DNA from 4 places in the Thalassotalea ganghwensis genome. Region 3 is predicted to be linked to each of the others. Evidence: predicted binding sites of a transcription regulator. Region 3 holds the regulator's gene; each other region holds the start of a gene.
What was found. The regulator FNR, encoded in region 3, switches genes on or off when oxygen is low (the NO sensors DNR and NnrR bind a similar motif). The targets are predictions, from matches to a motif close to TTGATCTAGATCAA.
Positions count from the first base shown of each region.

Region 1 (5,080 bases), on a different contig from region 3:
GACAAATTTGTCGCCTTGGTTGGCAACGATACTGAGCTAGTTACACGTTTAAAGAATTTTGCCTTAAAAAGCTGGATGCTTGATAGTGAGTCTGAGTTTATTGTCGCCAACGCAGCAAGAGAGCTAGGGCGTTTAAAAACGTATTCCGGTACTGCGATTCAACCATCAGTTGACGCCGCACTTAATGAAATATTTAATTCTTCTTATCAACTTTATGGATACGGAGATGCCGTTTGGTTAGGAGCCGCAGACACCGCGACCTATTTTGCAGATTGTAGCGACTTCGGTATCTGTGGCTACAAAGCACAACTTGAAGCACAAGTATTATCACAAATCTATACTTGTAGCCCTACGATTAAGGTTCGATCGCAAGATTTAACCCAAGCACAACAAGTGTCGGCATGTAGCACCATGGGGGCAGAAGAAACCTACTTCCATAATCGTTTAGCAACTAACAATCAGCCAGTTGCAGATGATAACAATAGTCAACTGCAAGTTAATATTTTCAATAGCAGTGATGATTATGGCAAATACGCTGGTCATATCTTCGGTATTGATACCAATAACGGTGGTATGTATTTAGAAGGCGATCCTTCAAACGCAAATAACATTCCGAATTTCGTCGCTTATGAAGCCGACTATGCTAAACCCGATCATTACGTGTGGAATTTAGAGCACGAATATGTGCACTACCTTGATGGTCGATTTGACTTATATGGCGATTTTAACGCACCAACAGAAGCCATCGTTTGGTGGACAGAAGGTGTTGCTGAGTATATTGCTAAACAAAACAACAACCAAGCGGCAATAGATACGATTACCGATGGCTCTACTTACACGCTAGCAACGGTTATTGAAACCACTTACGACGGCTTTGACCAAGATAGAATCTATCGTTGGGGCTATTTAGCGGTTCGCTTTATGTTTGAAAAACATTTTGACGAAGTACAGGCCATGCTAGCCGAAACACGTGCTGGCAATTGGAGTGCTTACAAAACCAGAGTCAGCAGTTGGGCGACTAGCTATGGCAATGAGTTCACTCAATGGACGCAAGCTTTAGCGAGTGGTTCAGAAAATATTGCACCAACAGCTAATGCCAATGGTCCTTATAATGCGATAGTTAACACCGATATTAGCTTCTCAAGCGCAAATTCGAACGATAGCGATGGCTCAATTATCAGCTATGCATGGGATTTTGGAGATGGTAACAACTCAACCGAGGCAAACCCTACTCATCGCTACAGCCAAGCAGGAACTTACACCGCAACGTTAACGGTAACCGATAATGAAAATAGCACAGGCACCAGCAGCGCTATAGTTACCATAACATCTGACAATACAACGACTGAACTTGATAACAATAGCTCAGTTAGCAATCTATCGGCAAGTGCTGGTCAATGGCTCTACTACACTTTAGCGGTGCCACAAGGAGCAACCGATTTATCGATAGCAACCGCTGGTGGCAATGGTGATGTTGATTTATATACTCAACTCAACAGCCAACCCACAACAAATGCTTATCAATGTCGTCCTTATCTAGCAGGCAATACAGAGTCTTGTACTAATGCTTCTCCACAGGCAGGTGTATGGCATATTGGCCTTTACGCATACAATGATTTTGATGGGGTAACCTTATCCGTTAGCTACACAGATGATAGCACCAGTAACGAAGCGCCAGTAGCGGTCATTAATGGCCCCTATTCAGCAAGTGAAAACCAAGTGATTAATTTCTCAAGTGAAGGCTCTTCAGATACTGACGGCACGATCACCGCATACTTGTGGAACTTTGGTGATGGTAACACGGCAACCGATGCCAACCCCAGCCATAGCTACAGCGGTGCTGGTAATTATACGGTAACGCTAACCGTTACCGATAACTTGGGTAGTAACCATAGTGTTAACACAACTGCACAAATTAGCGCGGTTAATCAAGCACCAATTGTTGAAATAAACGGACCTTACACTGGTGAACAAAACATCGCCATTAACTTTAATAGCAACGGCTCTTATGACGCTGATGGCACTATTGCTAGCTACTTATGGAACTTTGGCGATGGCTCAACAAGCTCACAAGCAAACCCTACGCATAGCTATAATACCTCCGGTAGTTACACGGTTAGCTTAACGGTCACCGATAATGAAGGGCTTACCAATAGTACGACAACCACAGCAACCATTAGTGGTGATGAAATTGTCACACTTACCAATGGTAGTAGCCTTAACATCAGTGGTCAGCAAAACCAGCAGTCAATGTTTCAATTTGATGTGCCAGCCAATGCCACTAACTTATCGTTTAGGATAACAGGCGGAAGCGGTGATGCGGATATTTACGTCAGTTTTGGTGAGCAACCAACATTATCAAGCTACGATTGTCGTCCATACTTACAAGGTAATGAAGAAAGCTGTGAAATCAGTAATATCCAAGCAGGTACTTACTATGTCATGGTTCGAGGCTATAACAGTTACAACACTAACTTAATCGCAAGCCACAACGGTAGCTCGACTAACGTTCCTAATGCATGTTTAAGTCAAGGCGCTGTAACAAGTGGCCGCCTAGAAACCGATACAGCCTACTGTATGGGCACTACAGATCCTATGTGGTTTAGTGTTGCTGGTGCAAATGAACATACATCAATTGCCATAACCATCGCTCATGGAACAGGAAATGCTGCGGTTTTATTTAGCAATTATGGCTGGCCTGATAGCAATAACACTCAAGCAAGCTCTGATAATGCCGGTAATAATGAGTGTATTTACTTAAGCAATTTAAGTGAATACTGGGGTTATATCAAAGTCACAGGTGGTGCAGAGAATGCGAGCATCATTGTTGACTACGACACCGCAGGTTGTCGATAACGACTTTCAGTGAAATAAAGTAAGCAAAGGCAGCACCCATGTTGAGTGCTGCCTTTACACTATCGTTTAATCTACCAATGACCAAACAAGCCATGCAATGAGTTTATTCAGACTACATTAAGATACTCACCGACTTAAAATAACATGGTTTTACTAAGACAAAAGTCTTTAACTTAGCTTAAAGCTTGATCTACCTCATAAAGTTAGCTGATTCACCTGCAAGAACTCTAGTTTTATTCTATGCTTGAGGTAACTCACTGTTTACGAAACATAAGGATAATTTTATGAGCAAATTGGTATATCTTGTTGGAATTGATGGAACTGAATGGTCTGAACGCGCTACTGAGCGCGCAGTAAACTTAGCCAAAGACACCGGCGCTAGTGTTAAGCTTGTTTACGTATTACAAACTCCCAACATTCACCCTTATGCCATCGAAGGAATCGTTCCACCACCATTTGACGATAAACAAGAAGAAAAATTTGCACAAGAGCATGTCATAGCTCCTTTGATGAAAAAATTTGCCGATGATGGTGTAAAACTTGAAAGTCAATTATCGTGGGGAGACCCAGTAGATGTTATTCACAAACTTGAAAAGCAAGAGCATGCCAACATGGTCTTCCTAGGTCGACGAGGCCGTTCGACCATAGGCGATTTATTACTTGGCAGTGTTGCCAATAAACTCGCTCATCATTGCGGCGTACCTATCGTATTAGTACCCTAATAAGCCAAAATCATTTAAAAAAGCAATGGCAATTATTTACTCGATGCCGTTGCTTTTTACTTCAAATTTCTTCTTTTAATGTAAACCCAACAAATAGAAACTACTCACTATTCTATTGTAGCTTTTCGTTTGGGGCTGTCGTACTATCAAGATCTTCTGCTAACGCTCTCGTATATTATCTTAGTCGCATTTTCTCGATAACTGGCTCGACGTGATAATTAAGGACTCGATATGGAATATCTTGCGCTGATCTTATTTATATTTTCAACATCAGGCACTCCAGGCCCCAACAACGTCATGATTTTAACGTCCGGCGTTAATCATGGTATACGCTTAAGTCTACCTCATGTCATGGGTGTTAATGTCGGGTTTACGCTAATGATCATCTTAGTTGGCATGGGAATAATGCAAATTTTTGTCCAGTGGCCAGTACTCCATCAAGTGATCCAGGTTATCGGGATACTATATTTAGTCTATTTAGCTTTCAAGATAGCAACGATGGACGTTAATGCTAATCAGGTTGATAAGAAAAAGCCTTTTAGCTTTTTACAAGCGGCACTCTTCCAATGGGTCAACCCTAAAGCTTGGGTAATTGCCTTAAGTGCATTGGTTGCATTTTCAAATACAACGAATAACGTTTGGCAACAGTTACTTACTATTGCAGGCTTTTATTTTGTTTTTGGTTTACCTTGTTCTTTTGCATGGCTATTTGCTGGCAAATGGCTACAAAACATTTTAACCAAAAGTTATTACATCAAAGCGTTTAATATCTCAATGGCAATCTTGCTGCTAGCATCCTTATACCCGCTGGTCACAGAGGCGATTACGACATACCAAGCCTAGAAAATATTTTTGTAATTACCAAAAATATTAAAACTTTTTCAGGTTTTTAGACGACACTATTGAATAGTGCCATTTTTTAAATATGAGGAATTGCTAATGAGACTATATTTGGTATTGATCGCTTTATTGCCTTTCACCAGCGTGTGGGCAAATACATTACTAATCTCTAACGTTAATGTCGTTGATGTTAAAAAAGGAATGATACTTCCTGCAAAAGATGTTCTTATCAGCGATGGTAAAATCATTAATATTGCGACAAACATATCAGTAGCTAATCAAACCGAAGTCGTTAATGGTAATGGACGTTACCTTATACCTGGCTTATGGGATATGCATGCTCATTTGCAAGATTTAGGCGAAAGTTCCCTAAACCAGTTTCTTTATTATGGTGTCACGCAAGTCAGGGATATGGGGGGCGATCCAACCCTTTTATTGAATTACAAAAATCAAATCAATAATCAAACACGAATCGGTCCTGATATCTATAGCGCATTGTATATGATTGGCAGTCCACGCTTTGCCGATATTATGCAAAAGTTTATGCCAAGTGATGATTGGCAAGCAGAGCAAAAGCGCCGCATCATCGTAGGCGATAAAGCGCAAGCAACAGCTGCTGTTGATAAGATAAAAAACGCTGGCGGCGACTTCGTGAAACTTCA
Region 1 is NZ_JBQRUM010000001.1:68,826-73,905, reverse strand. It holds gene ACSLUH_RS00320 (collagenase) at 1-2,856, shown strand, start outside; gene ACSLUH_RS00315 (universal stress protein) at 3,141-3,578, shown strand; gene ACSLUH_RS00310 (LysE family translocator) at 3,810-4,421, shown strand; gene ACSLUH_RS00305 (amidohydrolase family protein) at 4,518-5,080, shown strand, end outside.
Region 1: the regulator FNR is predicted to act here: its motif matches at 3,042-3,055, upstream of ACSLUH_RS00315 (universal stress protein).

Region 2 (5,080 bases), on a different contig from region 3:
CCCCTGTTGAAAAAGTTAAAATTACTGTCGATGATGCACCATTGCTATTAACTCAATGGCAATTACAACAAGCCAATGGACAAAGTGTTATTGGCGCCAGTACTAATTTAGATGATAGTTTTTTTATTGGTGAAGAGCACCCGGTAAGTCAAAACCAGCAAGGAGAGCTTTATGTGGTGGTCAGAAGAAATTTGAACGCCAAAGTACATCGAAATGTATACTATCAGTGGGTTGAACTAGGTAAAGAAACTAAGACAGATAATGGAATAGAGTTACTGGTAACCAGCGGGGATTACCAGTTTAGTTTAGGCCGATTAGACTAGTAAAACGTTTAAGATTCATTTTGGCCTCAGCCCCAAGATCTTAACGAAAGGGGCAAAGGTTATGTTGAATACTAACGGCATTAGCATTCGCTCATTTGGAATAACCAAACGTCGCCCATGCTGCTTCGCACTTATCAAAAACAGCCTACTGCAGAAAAAAAAGGTTAACAAACCCTAAATAACTCTTGAAAAGCGTTGTTGATTAATATGTTTTTGCATGTAAGCGTCAAAGGTCATGCAAATATTACGTATTAGTAATCGGGCGCGTTGGCTTACCGCTATAAAGTTTTCACTGTTTTCGACGAGTTCATCGTCTATAAAGCAGTTTAGTAGCGGTAATTCGTCCGCAAAATAGTCATTAAAATTGATATCGTATTTTTTATTAATGAGCTCTTTATCTAAATAGTAATTACACATTAATTGTTTAATGACGTCGCCACGGATAATATCGTCATGGGTCAAACTAATGCCTTTTTCTAGGGCATGTCCACAATTATCAAGCGCTCGATAGTAATGACGTAGTTCTTTAACATTTTGTGAATAACTATTGCCGATTGCACTGATAGATGAAACACCTAAGCCGAGTAGGTCGCAATGCCCATGAGTCGTATAGCCTTGGAAATTTCGGTGTAGATGCCCTTCACGTTGTGCAATGGCAAGTTCATCATCAGGCTTAGCAAAATGATCCATACCAATGAATTCATAGCCATAGCCGCATAGCAGCTCGATGGCTAGTTTCATTAACGCGAATTTTTCTAAACCGTCAGGTAGCCACTCGTCTTTTAGTTTGCGTTGAGCGGCAAATCTGCTCGGTAAATGGGCGTAGCTGAATAGTGAAATTCGGTCGACATCCATTTTATAGGCTTGCTCGATGGTTTTACCAAAGGTTTCTAACGTTTGGTGAGGAAGACCATAAATAAGGTCAACATTAATTGATTTGAAACCGACTTTTTTCGCGTGCGCAATAAATTCAGCAATAAATGCCGTAGATTGTTCGCGATTGATTGCTTGTTGTACTTTAGCATCGATGTCTTGTACACCTATACTTAGGCGATTAAAACCTAGCTGGTGTAAATGATCGGCAAGCGAGAGCTCAATCTCACGCGGATCAATTTCTATACTCATTTCAACCTTATTAGCAAAACTAAAATGTTTTTTCACAAGCGTCACTAAACGGTCAATTTGAGCTTTGGTTAAAAAACTTGGTGTACCGCCACCCCAATGCATTTGTGTGACCGTATATTCTTTAAATAGTGGCGCTTTCGCGATGATTTCTTTGGCTAAGTAGTCTAAGTAATCGTCCGCTTTATCTCGGTGTCTGGTGACAATTTTATTGCAACCACAGTAATAACAAAGACTGTGGCAAAAAGGGATATGAATATAAAGTGATAGTTCTCTGTTAGCGGATTGCTTGACGGCATTAAGCAAATCGTCATGGTTAAAGCTATCATTAAACTCGAGCGCGGTAGGATATGAGGTGTAACGTGGTCCACTGGTATTATATTTATTCAGTATGCTTCGGTTAAAAAATTGCTCGGTTTTCATTATTACCCTTAACTATTCAAACTTACGACTAACCGATGGCATTATACGTGGGTTTAGTTGATTCATTGTTGATCTTGCGCAAAGTTAGATTAATACGCGCTATAGAAAACGCCAGCTTTAACACTGGCGTTTGAATCTTTGTGTTGGACAAATTCGACTATTGCGAAGCAATAGTTGTCTCAGCGCTAAAGGGTTGCGCTATTGTCTTGTTGAGCATAAACGTGACGAGGAAGTAAAGTAGCATCATTACCTATTCGCGTATTAAAGACGTTAAAACCACTTGAAATATAAGGGCTCCAGCCCAACGGATTTTAACCCCTGATGGGCAGCTATTAGGCATGCTACGGTCGACAAATTACACTTCACCTAAACTAGTTACTAACGCAATACCTGCTTGTTCAGTTTGCTGATAGCACGTGCAAATTACTGTAAAATGACATTACTGTAGCAAAGGTGCTTTTAGTGCTTGCTTCTAAGTAATGATAGTTTATCTAACGCAAATTGATATAACAGGTCGAGTTCTTTTACGATATCAGGGGTTAATCGTGCCTCTGCTTTTGTCCGTTCTAGGTCAAACTTCATGCGCTCTTGTTTGGCTAACTTTTTTCGTTCTTCCAATATTGGCATGTGCTTTATTGCATGGTACAGCTCAAAAATACTCGGAAATTCTCGCTCGAGTTGATCAATGCTTTTCAGTGAGTCTAGCAAAACACTGATACGCCAACATCCTTCACTGTAATCGCACTGTTCCTCTTTCATCGCTTTAACAATAATAACAACACTATCAAAAATTTTTTTATCATGTTGCTGATGAGCGCGCTCTGCTTCAACCATTGCCTGTTGTTGCATTTTTGTTTGCGCGCGTAACTGCATTAATAATTGTCCGGCGTAAAACGATAAGCCAGCAACAATAACGACAGCGATTACTAGAAAAATTTCGATGTTATTTTCAATCATTACGACTCATAATCTGATAGGTTAGTTTTGTCTAATTTATCCCATAAGGCTTCTTCGTCTAGGGCATCACTTTGCTCAACATCTAGTGCTTCTTCTTGATCAAGCCCGAGTTGTTCGCTGATTGCCTGATGACGTTCCATTTTTTCGTTAAAATAATCAACCTCATCTTCAGTTAAAATGATATCGTCTTCTTGTTTACTTAATATCTCTTGAAGTTTGCTATCGTTTTCAATTGCTTCTAGTTCTTGATGTAGCTCATTTTGATTATCTACTACACGGATCGCCGCTAAAGGTTTTTCTTCAACTTTTTTCTTGGCAGGAGTTTTCGTCTTCGCTTTTGTGGTATTTAGCTCATTACCAAGCACAATCGGTTTTTTGCTACCTATTCTCGGATCTTTATTCGTTTTTGCTGAAGGTTGGTTTTTATTTGTTTTTAGCGCTTCTTTTTGGCGATTACCAGACACCTTACCTTTGTGTTTTTTCGGTTTTTTATCCGCTACATTGGCAATTTTTTTGTCATCCTTGCTGGCACTCAGAGGTGCTAAGCCAGGCTTTCTTGATTTTTTCTTACGAGTCATAGTGAACAGTCAAATGATGAAATTAGTACTTATTTTACGTTAATTTCTTAAGGAAGCCAAAGAATAGCATGGGTAGGGAGAAATCTTATTAGGACAGAAAGAAAAAACGATGGCATAGCCATCGTTCTAGGAGAATATAATTGTAATACATGAAGCAATTATTGTTAGTTCCAAATTCTTAATGGGTTATCCTAACCTCGTTTCATCGTCCCTATGATCTCTGACAGTTATCCAGTATTGTTATTAGTGCATTCCTAGCGATAATTTTTTGTTTTCGGTCTTCCTAACACTTTTTTGGGCTATCCGTATGTCCTCCAGGACTAATATGTTAATGATCTTCCTGAGTGTAGCTAATCATCCATATTCGAATAAAGTGTATTTATGTGCAAATACGTTGAGCTTTCCGTGCGTATTTATGTCCTTTTTCTTTCGTTGTCTTAAACAACTGCCCCATACTTTACTTCACTGAGCGCATAGAGCAAGTTAAAAATTAATCGATATTAATAAAATTATATTCGAAATTCTATAACGCTCTGTATTGGTTGTTTATTTTATCGAAAGAAAACATTTCTTTGAGAAGAATAAAAATCAAAAATGGCAAATGTCTTACAGGTTTTATGGCTAAAATCTCGCAAATGGAGAACTAAAACAAGTTACGATATCATTCGTACTAAATTTTGTTTCGTTTTTTTGATAATTATCGACCTAACTGGTCAATAAGTTGCTCAATCGCCGATATAATTAAGTCTGGCTTTTGGAACATCAATAAATGACTGCCATTCTTCACCGGATAATATTGGCCTTGCGAGTCGTCGGCTATTTTTTTGCTCCAGGCACTGCCTTCTTTTTGCCAAGTCAATATTTGTTGGTATTTCTCGTTGTCAGGCTTTATATCATGCATTTCAAAATCGGTATCGATAACGGATATCGGCTGGTGAAATGGCGAATAAACTTTGGCAGCTTGCTCCAAATCTTCTTGATAGTTCGCGATTTCAATGGCGACCGTCTGTTGATTTTCGATTGTTAAACGCTGTTGCTGCATTGCGTTAAAGTATTTCCAGTCCATATCATTCACGTAATTTTTAGGGATGAGCGATTCAATGGTGATAACTTGATCATTATTACGCGTAAGTGTTTTAGCTAACCAATTTTGTTTAGCAATATGAGGTAAAATGTCATCTATCTTTTCCTTGTACCAATTAGCTGGGAAGCCAGAATACAAAGATATCGAATGAGGTAATAGGATATCCGGGTCTATCCACAGTTGTGCTTCAACTCTTAATTGAGTTAATTGTTCATTTAAAAAGACACTGACTAAGTTACTACTGGCAAAATTAACGAGAATAACCCGCTCAAGTGAGAGTTGCTCAAAAATGGCTGGTACATTGTTGGCAAATGTTTGATAAGACGTATTTGGGGCAAACGAGCTCCAACCGTTGCCAGCTCGGTCAATACTAATCACATGGTAATGTTGCGCTAACAATGGCTGTAATAAAGAAAACCAGGCACTATCACTATGCCAATGTTGGTTAGGACCCGAGAGTAAAACAATGCTGGGTGCTTGAGTGCGAGCGCCCATTTCTCTGATGTGAAAATGATGCTGATTAACTTCTAACAAGCGTGAATGCGCGGGTAATTGCGCAGAATGTACTTTAAAAGACAAGGCTAAACTGCTCA
Region 2 is NZ_JBQRUM010000003.1:213,696-218,775, forward strand. It holds gene ACSLUH_RS04490 (DUF1285 domain-containing protein) at 1-323, shown strand, start outside; gene hemN (oxygen-independent coproporphyrinogen III oxidase) at 498-1,868, opposite strand; gene ACSLUH_RS04500 (DUF2489 domain-containing protein) at 2,328-2,825, opposite strand; gene yihI (Der GTPase-activating protein YihI) at 2,825-3,403, opposite strand; gene ACSLUH_RS04510 (alpha/beta fold hydrolase) at 4,101-5,066, opposite strand.
Region 2: the regulator FNR is predicted to act here: its motif matches at 1,937-1,950, upstream of hemN (oxygen-independent coproporphyrinogen III oxidase).

Region 3 (5,080 bases):
CTTTCCAATCGTCACCTATGGTGCCTACCCTTTTTATAAAGGTGCCATTAATGCGCTAAAAATAAAGCGATTGTCAATGGATGTGCCCGTATCAATCGCAATTAGTTTAGCCTTTACCGCCAGTGCATGGGCAACAATTAATCAAACAGGTGAAGTGTATTTTGAATCGGTTTCGATGTTTACGTTTCTCTTACTCGTTGGCAAGTTTTTAGAATTTAGAGCGCGAAGTCGCGCTGCAGAAGTATCAGCAAACTTATTAAAACTAATGCCATTAACGGCAACAAAGCTAACAGAAAATCAAGAGATTATCGTTGCAGCTAAACACTTAACGCCAAACGATATTGTTTTAGTTAAACCAGGCGAAACAGTACCTGCTGATGGCATCATTGTGCACGGCCAGAGCCAATTAAATGAGTCAATGCTTTCTGGCGAACAAACCCCATTAACTAAAACGATGAATGATGAAGTATTTGCTGGCACCATAAATACTGATGGCAATATTACGATAAAGGTAAAGCACGATAATCAACATTCATTTTTAAGCCAATTAATCCGCTTAAGTGAATCTTCTCAAGCACATAAACCTAAGCTTGCTATGTTGTCAGACAAAATAGCCCAGTATTTTGTTGCCTTAATTTTGGTATGTGCTGTGGCTACAGCGATTTACTGGCAGCAACATATGCCAGAAGAAGCTTTTTGGATTACCTTATCCGTACTCGTTGCCACCTGCCCTTGTGCTCTGTCACTCGCCACCCCTACGGCATTAACGTGTGCGACGACAAGGCTCAACAAAGAAGGTATTATGATAAAATCTGGCCATGTGCTTGAAACTATGCCTTCGGTAGATTGTATCGCATTTGATAAGACCGGCACATTGACGTCAGGTCAAGTTCAAATAAGCGCTATTAATATTTTAGAGCCATCCTATTCGAAAGAAGATTTACTCGCCCTTAGCGCTGCCTTGGAAAGTTATTCGGAACACCCAATAGCAAGTGCATTTAAACAGTTTAGAAATTTCCAAGTCAACGCAGAAGACGTCCAAATTATCAGCGGAAGCGGTATTAAAGGGGTTATTGATGGCCATCAATATGCTATCGGTAGGTCGTCTTGGCTTTCTGAATCAAAAGAAGATACTGAGCAGGCTCGATGTGTGTTAGCAAAAAATGGAAAACTACTCGCTTCATTTAGTTTTATCGACCAAATACGCGATGACGCAAAAGCTTTGGTAGACAGCCTTAAGAAGAAACATGTTAAAACAATTATGCTCTCAGGGGATAACCTAGCGGGTTGTCAAACGGTGCAAGACGCGCTAACACTTGATCATATCTATGCATCTTGTTCTGCAGAAGACAAGATGAAAAAACTAAAGCACTATCAACAGAAATTCACAGTCGCGATGCTCGGTGACGGTGTGAATGATTCACCAGTTTTTGGCGCAGCCCACATTTCGGTTGCAATGGGTGGAGGCACCGATGTTGCAAAATCAGGGGCAGACGTTATTTTGTTGAATAACCGCTTGTCCTCTATGAAGACCTTATTTAATATTTCAGTTAAAACAAAACGAGTGATTAAACAAAATTACGCTTGGGCGATGGGTTATAATGCCATCGTACTTCCATTAGCGGTAAGTGGTCATATAACGCCATACATGGCTGTTGTTGGTATGTCTTTGAGCTCTATACTTGTTATTACTAATTCACTTCGGTTGCTAAAAAGAGGCTCAAAATGAGTATTATTTATGTATTAATACCTATCGCGATAATTTTAACAGCGTTAGGAATTTACCTCTTTTTTTGGGCCGTAAAAACTGACCAATTTGACGACTTAGAAAAACAAGGATTAAGCATTTTGTTTGAAGAGGACAAACAAAATAAACCACCTAAATCCAATAGTCAGGAACAAGACATTCCGCAGGCAGAAACCAATTCTGACTCAGTGAGTAAAAATGCCCTAAATAAAGAATAACAAAGGAGCTAAATTTAACTTGTCGTCAAACTCCCCCCTTCTATCGCCACTAGTTTTCAATAGGATCCCCTAATGGAGATGAACTTTTTCGCTGGCTTGGTTGTTGGTTTGCTCGGCGCTGGTCATTGCATCGCAATGTGTGGCGGTATTTCATCGATGTTAACGGCTGCTTTGCCCAATGACCAAGGCATTAGCACAAAGAAGTTCTTCTATACACTCTACTACAACATTGGCCGAATTATTAGCTATAGCCTCATTGGTTTTATCGCTGGTTTTACTGGTTCACTTGCTGCAAAAAACCTTGGCGTTCCGTTAAATATAATGAGGTTTATATCGGGTATCTTCTTAATACTTTTAGGGCTATATATCGGTCGCTGGTACAGTGGATTAGTTCAAGTTGAGAAAGTTGGACAAATATTATGGAAATTCCTTTCACCACTCAATAAGAAGTTTCTTCCAGTCGATTCATTAGCCAAAGCATTTGGATTAGGTGCACTCTGGGGCTGGTTACCGTGCGGGCTAGTTTACTCAACACTTACCTGGTCAGTCGCATCAGCGGATCCTTGGCAAGGCGCGCTAATTATGATGGGGTTTGGCATTGGAACTTTACCTGCGCTGCTTAGTGTTTCTGTCGGTTTTTTATCATTCAGGCAACTCATCTCTCATACGCTATTTCGTCAAGTAATGGCGATTACATTGATCATTTATGGAATTATTACGTTAAAGATTGCATCTGGCATAATGTTCTAATAACATCTCCATATACCAGTGTAACAATCTTCTTAGAGTTTATGATGCAAAACCGTCAATGTTCAGGCCAGCAACACATTCATTGCCAAAATTGTAGTATTAGTGAGCTATGCCTGCCTTTTACTCTCAATGATCAAGAACTTGAAAAGCTTGATCAAATCATTGACCGCAAGCGTCCTATTCATAAAGGCGAACAATTGTTTCGTGACGGAGAGAAGATGCAATCATTATTCGCTATCCGTTCAGGTACCTTTAAAACATTTACTGTTGATGAGCATGGTGAAGAACAAATCACCGGTTTTCATTTGGCTGGAGATTTGCTCGGTTTCGATGCAATCGCAGCTGAAAAGCACCCTAGTTTTGCAAAAGCATTAGAAACATCTATGGTGTGTGAAATTCCTTACGATACCCTTGACGCGTTATCAAACTCTGTGCCTAAATTGAAAAAGCAAATTCTGAGAATGATGAGCACGGAAATTAAGGCTGATCAAGAAATGCTGACCTTGCTAAATCGTAAAAATGCAGAACAACGTTTGGCAACCTTTCTTTCATCGCTCAGCATGAGGTTCCATGCACGAGGTCTATCGCAAACAGAATTTAGATTAACGATGACACGCAGTGATATCGGTAACTATATTGGTTTAACCGTAGAAACGATTAGCCGACTATTAAATCGTTTTCACAAAAGCCAATTAATCGAAGTTGAAGGTAAATTTATTCGTATCCTTGATATAGAAAAATTGAAAGAGGTTGCCGCACTTTAGCGGCAATATTCACGCTCAGAAACGCTCCACAAACTTTATCCCTATAGTAGCAAGTTCTTGCGTACTATTTTTCAGTTACATATCAATAATAAATCAACAACTAATATCTTGATTTAAAACAATGATCAGCAATTCTTTGCTGCATGATCATTGAACAACTACACTTATATCATTAGTATAAAAACTCACTATATGATTCAGGTAATGCTAGAGGCACGAAATGGAAAAGTATAAAAAGATTTTAGCCGTCATCGATCCAACCACTGAGCATCAAAAAGCGCTTGAACGAGCGGTAGAGTTAGCTAATAAAACGGGTGCAACCATTACCGCATTTATGTGCATTTATGATTTTTCCTACGAAATGACGACTATGTTATCGAGTGACGAGCGAGAAGCAATGCGTCAAACGGTTATCAAGGACAGGGAACTTTGGTTACAAGAAAAAATCACCTCATTACCAAAAAATTCTCTAACTATCGATTTTAAAGTCGTTTGGCATAATCGCCCGTTTGAACCGATTATTGAGCAGGTATTAACCCAAGGCTTTGACATCGTACTTAAAGGCACACATGAACACCATAAGTTAAAGTCGGTCATTTTCACCCCTACTGATTGGCATTTAATTAGAAAATGTCCATCTCCTGTATTACTGGTTAAAGAGCATAGTTGGCCGAAAGGAGGTAACATTTTAGCCGCTGTTCATGTTGGTAGCGATGAAAAAGAACACCAAGCGTTAAACAATAAAATTACTGAAGAGGCGATTAACCTTTCAAAAATAATCGACGCGAATGTCCATTTAGTGAACTCATTTCCTGGCACGCCCGTTAATATTGCCATAGAAATTCCTGAATTTAATGCTGGGGAATATAATGAATCGATGCTTAATCACCACAAAGTTGCGATGGCCAATCATGCACAAAAATTTGGTGTAGACAGCACTCATACACACGTAGAAGAAGGTCTTCCTGAAGAGGTTATTCAGCATCAAGCTGAAAAATTAGATGCTGAACTCGTCATACTCGGTACCATTGGTAGAACTGGCATTTCAGCCGCATTAATAGGTAATACCGCCGAGCATGTTATCGATAACCTAAATTGTGATGTTTTAGCATTGAAGCCTGAAGGTTATGTTTCACCAATGGCGCAATAGTTAATAATTAACATCAAATCTGTACCGCGGGCTGTTAGCAAACATTATCTGCTACACAGCCCCTAATAACACATCAAACTAGTCGTTTAGCGTTAGACTCTCTTATAAATAACTTACCTCTAAAATAAATAAGCGATATAATATGTCGCCATTTTTAATCAAATAAGTTCAGCGATTATCATATAGCTGTGTAATAAACGTAAACTAGGTAGTTAAAGTAAAATGAATCAAGTCGATAACCGCAAAGAAGTTTTTGAAATGAATAAGTTACAAAAAAGACTTCGAAGTAAAGTTGGTAAGGCTATTGCTGATTATCATATGATCGAAGATGGTGATGTCGTGATGGCCGCTATTAGTGGCGGTAAAGATTCCTTTGCTATGCTCGATATTCTATTAAGCCTTCAAAAATCTGCACCAATAAACTTTAAGGTTGTAGCCGTAAATCTCGATC
Region 3 is NZ_JBQRUM010000004.1:201,889-206,968, forward strand. It holds gene ACSLUH_RS06005 (heavy metal translocating P-type ATPase) at 1-1,729, shown strand, start outside; gene ccoS (cbb3-type cytochrome oxidase assembly protein CcoS) at 1,726-1,965, shown strand; gene ACSLUH_RS06015 (sulfite exporter TauE/SafE family protein) at 2,038-2,715, shown strand; gene ACSLUH_RS06020 (fumarate/nitrate reduction transcriptional regulator Fnr) at 2,760-3,479, shown strand; gene uspE (universal stress protein UspE) at 3,700-4,629, shown strand; gene ttcA (tRNA 2-thiocytidine(32) synthetase TtcA) at 4,852-5,080, shown strand, end outside.

Region 4 (5,080 bases), 110 kb from region 3:
AAGGGTAAATTGTACTGACAATAACTCGCGGCAAGCGATGAATTCCCCTTTGTTGATACATTAAGGGTACCATGACTTCTGCTTGCTCATTAATCAAATCCACGCAAACCATTGCGTTTTTTGACAGTGAGAAGAATAACTTGAACTTCTTGCCAGCGCTTTTTAGATTGATAGGCAAGAATAACTTTTCATCACAAAAGCCGGTCACTAATGAATTGTTTAAGGCGAGTTGCAAGTGAGCAAGGTTTCGATAGCTTTGTATCATCGCTGTGACAAAGCAACTGGCTAAAATAAAGCTAACTAAAATAATGAGGTTATTTTGATAATTCGTGCCAAGGATAAACATCAAGGTTGCGAAAAATAGATAAGCGTAACCAAAACGAGTCGGTAAAATAAAAATATTGTTCCTTTTCAGCGTTTGCTTTGATGACGCTGGTAACTGCTTAGCTAACCACTTTTCAAACTTGGTATTAATCCAATGATTGATTGCAGTGCTTACCACAGACATTACCTTTATCCTTAATGCGCGCTTAACACATCAACAGATGCTAAGATATGTTCAGATATATTATTGGCATCATCTGCGCCGACATCATATAGCGACGATAATCTATGTTGACAACAAGCGATAAATACCGCTTGAATATCTTCAGGTAAGACATAATCGCGCCCTTCAATGTAGGCAAAAGCCTTTGCTGCCGACAATAACGATTTTCCGGCGCGCGGTGAAAGCGGCATGACTTCCACTTCTTTTGTTCTTGTTGCCCGCAACAAGCGAACGACGTAATCGAGAACATGCTCAGAAACGTGAATTTTCTGAACTACTTGCTGTATTTCAATAAGCTGCTCAGATGAAATTAGCGTAGGAAGCGTTGAATAATCAATCGCTCCAAAGCTATTAGCTAATATTTTTTTTTCAGCCTCGATACTCGGAAAGCCAAGCGATAAACGCATCATAAAACGATCAAGTTGTGACTCGGGAAGCGCATATGTACCAGAATGAAACTGTGGATTTTGTGTCGCTATCACGAAAAAAGGTTGTGGTAGTTCATAAGTATTGCCATCAATACTGACCCTATTCTCTTCCATTGCTTCAAGTAGCGCACTCTGTGTTTTAGGACTCGCTCTATTAATTTCATCGGCTAATACCAATTGATTAAAAATGGGACCTTGATGAAGCGTAAACTTGCCAGAGTCTTTATCAAAAACTGATACACCAATAACGTCTGCTGGTAATAAATCACTGGTAAATTGCGTGCGCTGATAACTTAAACCTAAGGTAGCAGCTAATGCATGAGCCAACGTTGTTTTGCCCATTCCTGGTAAATCTTCAATCAACAGATGTCCTTTCGCAAACAAACAGGCGACCGCTAGCTTTATTTGCTTAGGCTTACCTAAGATTATTTGCTCTATTTGATTAAGTACTTCACCAACTATTGTATTCATAACTAACAGTACTTCCTTTTATTTCGACCAATAACAACCTATGGTTAAAAATAATGCATAAAAACAATTTTTATTGACCTTAGTCAACAACTTGTACCAATAGAGTATGACATGCTAAGGCGAGCTTAACAAAGGGATCACCATTTATGGGGCAAGATATCACGCAAACGCATTTCACCGCTAATGATTATGCGACCTTTCAACAAAAGCTGTTTGAACAAGTTGAATGCTTAAAATCAATATGTCGTCAGCCGGATTTTGGTAATGAGCCACTAAAAATAGGTGCTGAGTTAGAGCTTTATTTAATTGATAAGAAAGGTCACGCTAGTCTTTCAAATCAGCGCTTACTTGATCAAATTAATGATCCTCAAATGCAACACGAACTTAATCAATATAATTTGGAAATTAATCTAAGCGCCTTTAATTTATTGGATAATCCACTCACTGCTCTTCAACAAGAAATTGATGAAAAAACCGCGCTATTGCAAGAGCAAGCGCAAACAATAAATATTGATATTTTGCCGATAGGTATTTTACCGACCTTAACAAAGGAGCTACTGACGACCAAATGTATGACGAATGTACCGCGCTACCATACAATGGCACAGTACTTTAGCGAGCAACGAGGCGAAGATTTTCATGTCAATGTAAAGGGTGATGAGTCACTTTCAGTAAATTTCAGTGATATTTGTGCAGAAGGCGCTAATACCTCTTTTCAAGTCCACTTGATGACAACACCCGAATTATTGGTGAATACCTTTAACGCTGCACAACTGACCTTACCATTAATAACTGCTATTGGCGCAAACTCCCCCATTTTTTTGCAACAAAGGTTATGGGATGAAACCAGAATAGCATTATTTAAGCAATCATTGGATATTAGACAACACAATGAATTTCAATGGAAAGTTCCAACTAGAGTGAACTTTGGACACGGTTGGCTAAGAAAAAGCATTGATGAGTTTTTTATTGAAGCGGTTTCCTTATATCCCCCCGTTCTCCCTGTCATCTATGACGAAGACCACACTGATCAACATTTACCAAAGTTTAAAGAGCTTTCACTACACCTTGGAACGATATGGCCTTGGCATCGTCCCGTATATTCAAGTGAAGGCAACGGTCATATCAGAATTGAGTTTAGAGCAATTCCTGCGGGGCCAAGTCACATAGATATGATAGCGAATGCTGCGCTAGCTATTGGTCTAGCTTCAGGGTTGGCTGATAATATCGACGATTATATTGCAAAAATACCTTTTAACTTTGCAGAATATAATTTTTATCGCGCAGCTCAACATGGCCTTAATGCGAAAATATTGTGGCCGTTAAACAATGCGTTTCAGCCAAAGGAAACCGCAATAACTGATGTCCTTAGATCATTATTACCTGTTGCACTCATTGGTTTAACTAAAATTGGTATTAGTCATAAAGAAGCAAGTTTTTACTTATCGTTAATAGAAAAACGACTTGATAAGCAAATTACCGGAGCCATATGGCAAAAAAACACCATGGCTCATTTAGAAAAAAGTATGAACAAACAGCAAGCTAGCGAACAATTAGTTAAAAACTATTTAGCGCATTATCAAACGGGTAAATCGATTATTGAATGGGAAAGTATATGGAGTTAGATTTTAGCGAAGTCGCCTATTTAAGGGACCCTGATAAACTTGCGCTTAAAGCAGATTATCAACAATTTTTGCTATCGTTAAGCACCATGACCGTCATTGACGTAACAGGAAAGGAAACTAACAAATGGCGTGTAATTGCGACACTTTTACACGGCAACGAACCTTCTGGCTTAATTGCGCTTCATCGATGGTTAACCAACAAAGATAGCTTTAGTATCCCCCAAACCAATATTCGTTTTATTATCTGCTCTGTTGAAGCTGCAAGCAAATTTCCTTTGTTTAGTCATCGATATTTACCCGATGGTTTAGACATTAATAGATGCTTTAACAATGACTCAAATCAAGGTTACTTTTTAAGAGCAAATATTATTAAAAAATTAATAAGGGAAGTATCTCCTGAATTAGTCATCGACATGCACAACACTTCTGGCTCTAGCCCTGCTTTTGCAGTGAGTCCAGTGATAACGCCTGAAATATTGGCGCTTAGTGCATTCTTTTGTAAAACCATTATTCTTTCAGGTATTCAACTAGGCGCGTTAATGGAGCAAAACTTTGGCTGCCCTATCGTTACGATTGAATGTGGCGGCGCTCAAGATGAACAAGCTCATGAAGCTGCGTTTCAAGGCATTTGTCAACTGCTAGAATGTGAAGATATTCACCGCTGTCACCCAAAACCCATATTAGATATCGTTTATCAACCATTGCGATTAAAAATAAAACCCAACGTCGATTTATGGTTTGTAGCTCATGACGAAGGAGAGACCGGCGTCTCGTTATTGAAAAATATTGAACAATTTAATTTTGGCAATATTTATAAAGATCAAATGCTTGGCTGGTTAGACGACAAAGGTTTAGCGAACCTCACGTTAAGAAATGCTAACAATGAAGATGTAATCAATGAATTTTTTACCTTACGGGATAATCAATTGATTTGTCGTAAAGACATGAAAATTTTTATGGCAACAACCAAGAAAGAGATCGCCACAAATGATTGTCTTTTTTACCTTGTTGAAGTGAATCAAACCTAAGTGTTTTCAACGATAACCTGTTTAGCATAGGGTTTGTTGATCTTGGGGTTGTTGATCTTGGGGTTGTTGATCTTGAGTTACTTTATCTAATCAACTTGAAAATTGGCTGTTGCAATTGCTTGCTCAAGAGGAATATTTTCAAAAAAATTATCACGTAAATAGTGAAGATATTTCAACGTTTTAAACGCATCAAACCATACCTTCAATTGTTGGCTGAATTGTTTCGCATTACCATGACTTTGTTTATCGAAGAATAGCTCAAATGCTAAAAATGTTAACGCTTGTTGGTTTATATCGCTTAATTGGTTAAACCAAACGTTATAATTATCAAATTGATGCACTAAATCCTCAAAGGCTAATAATAGTGACTTTAATTCCACAAATAATTGGGGATGATAATAACAGTATCGCGAACCTTCTTGTGTTTGTCTGATAATTTCACTTACTGCAGGCCCAGTGCCAAATGGAACGCGATCTGAAAGCCTAGCCTCTAAGCGAACAACACTGTCTTTAAGCCATGCCACTTGTCCTTGCTTCGCCAGTTTATTGAGCAAATAAAAATCTTCTCCTGCACTACGTTTAGGAAATCCTCTCACATTTACATAACTAGAAGCGGTAAATGCAATAACACTGCCTATGGTAAAAAAGGCATAGCGTGATCCTGCATATGTTAAACCAGCAACATAGTAACGTAGGGCTCGTTCATATTGTTTGGTCGCTTTAAAGATCGTTTCTTGTTCACTCTCGTGGGTGAAATTAAAGCAAGCAGCAACCGATTGTTCAGAAAGCCCGTTTAACGCGTTGAAATAATGATCAGGTAAAGTCGCATCGGCATCTGTTGACCCTATCCAAGGCTTTGCGACTACCCCAGTTGAATAGAGTTTTATCGCAGCATCAGCCCCTATTTTTCGGGCTAAGCCGACCCCCTCTTTTTCGGGTAAAGCAACATTAAAGCAGTCAATGGTTAAAATGGCGCTATTA
Region 4 is NZ_JBQRUM010000004.1:87,322-92,401, forward strand. It holds gene ACSLUH_RS05490 (DUF58 domain-containing protein) at 1-508, opposite strand, end outside; gene ACSLUH_RS05495 (AAA family ATPase) at 520-1,446, opposite strand; gene ACSLUH_RS05500 (glutamate-cysteine ligase family protein) at 1,593-3,071, shown strand; gene ACSLUH_RS05505 (M14 family metallopeptidase) at 3,062-4,099, shown strand; gene ACSLUH_RS05510 (glycosyltransferase family 2 protein) at 4,186-5,080, opposite strand, start outside.
Region 4: the regulator FNR is predicted to act here: its motif matches at 1,520-1,533, upstream of ACSLUH_RS05500 (glutamate-cysteine ligase family protein).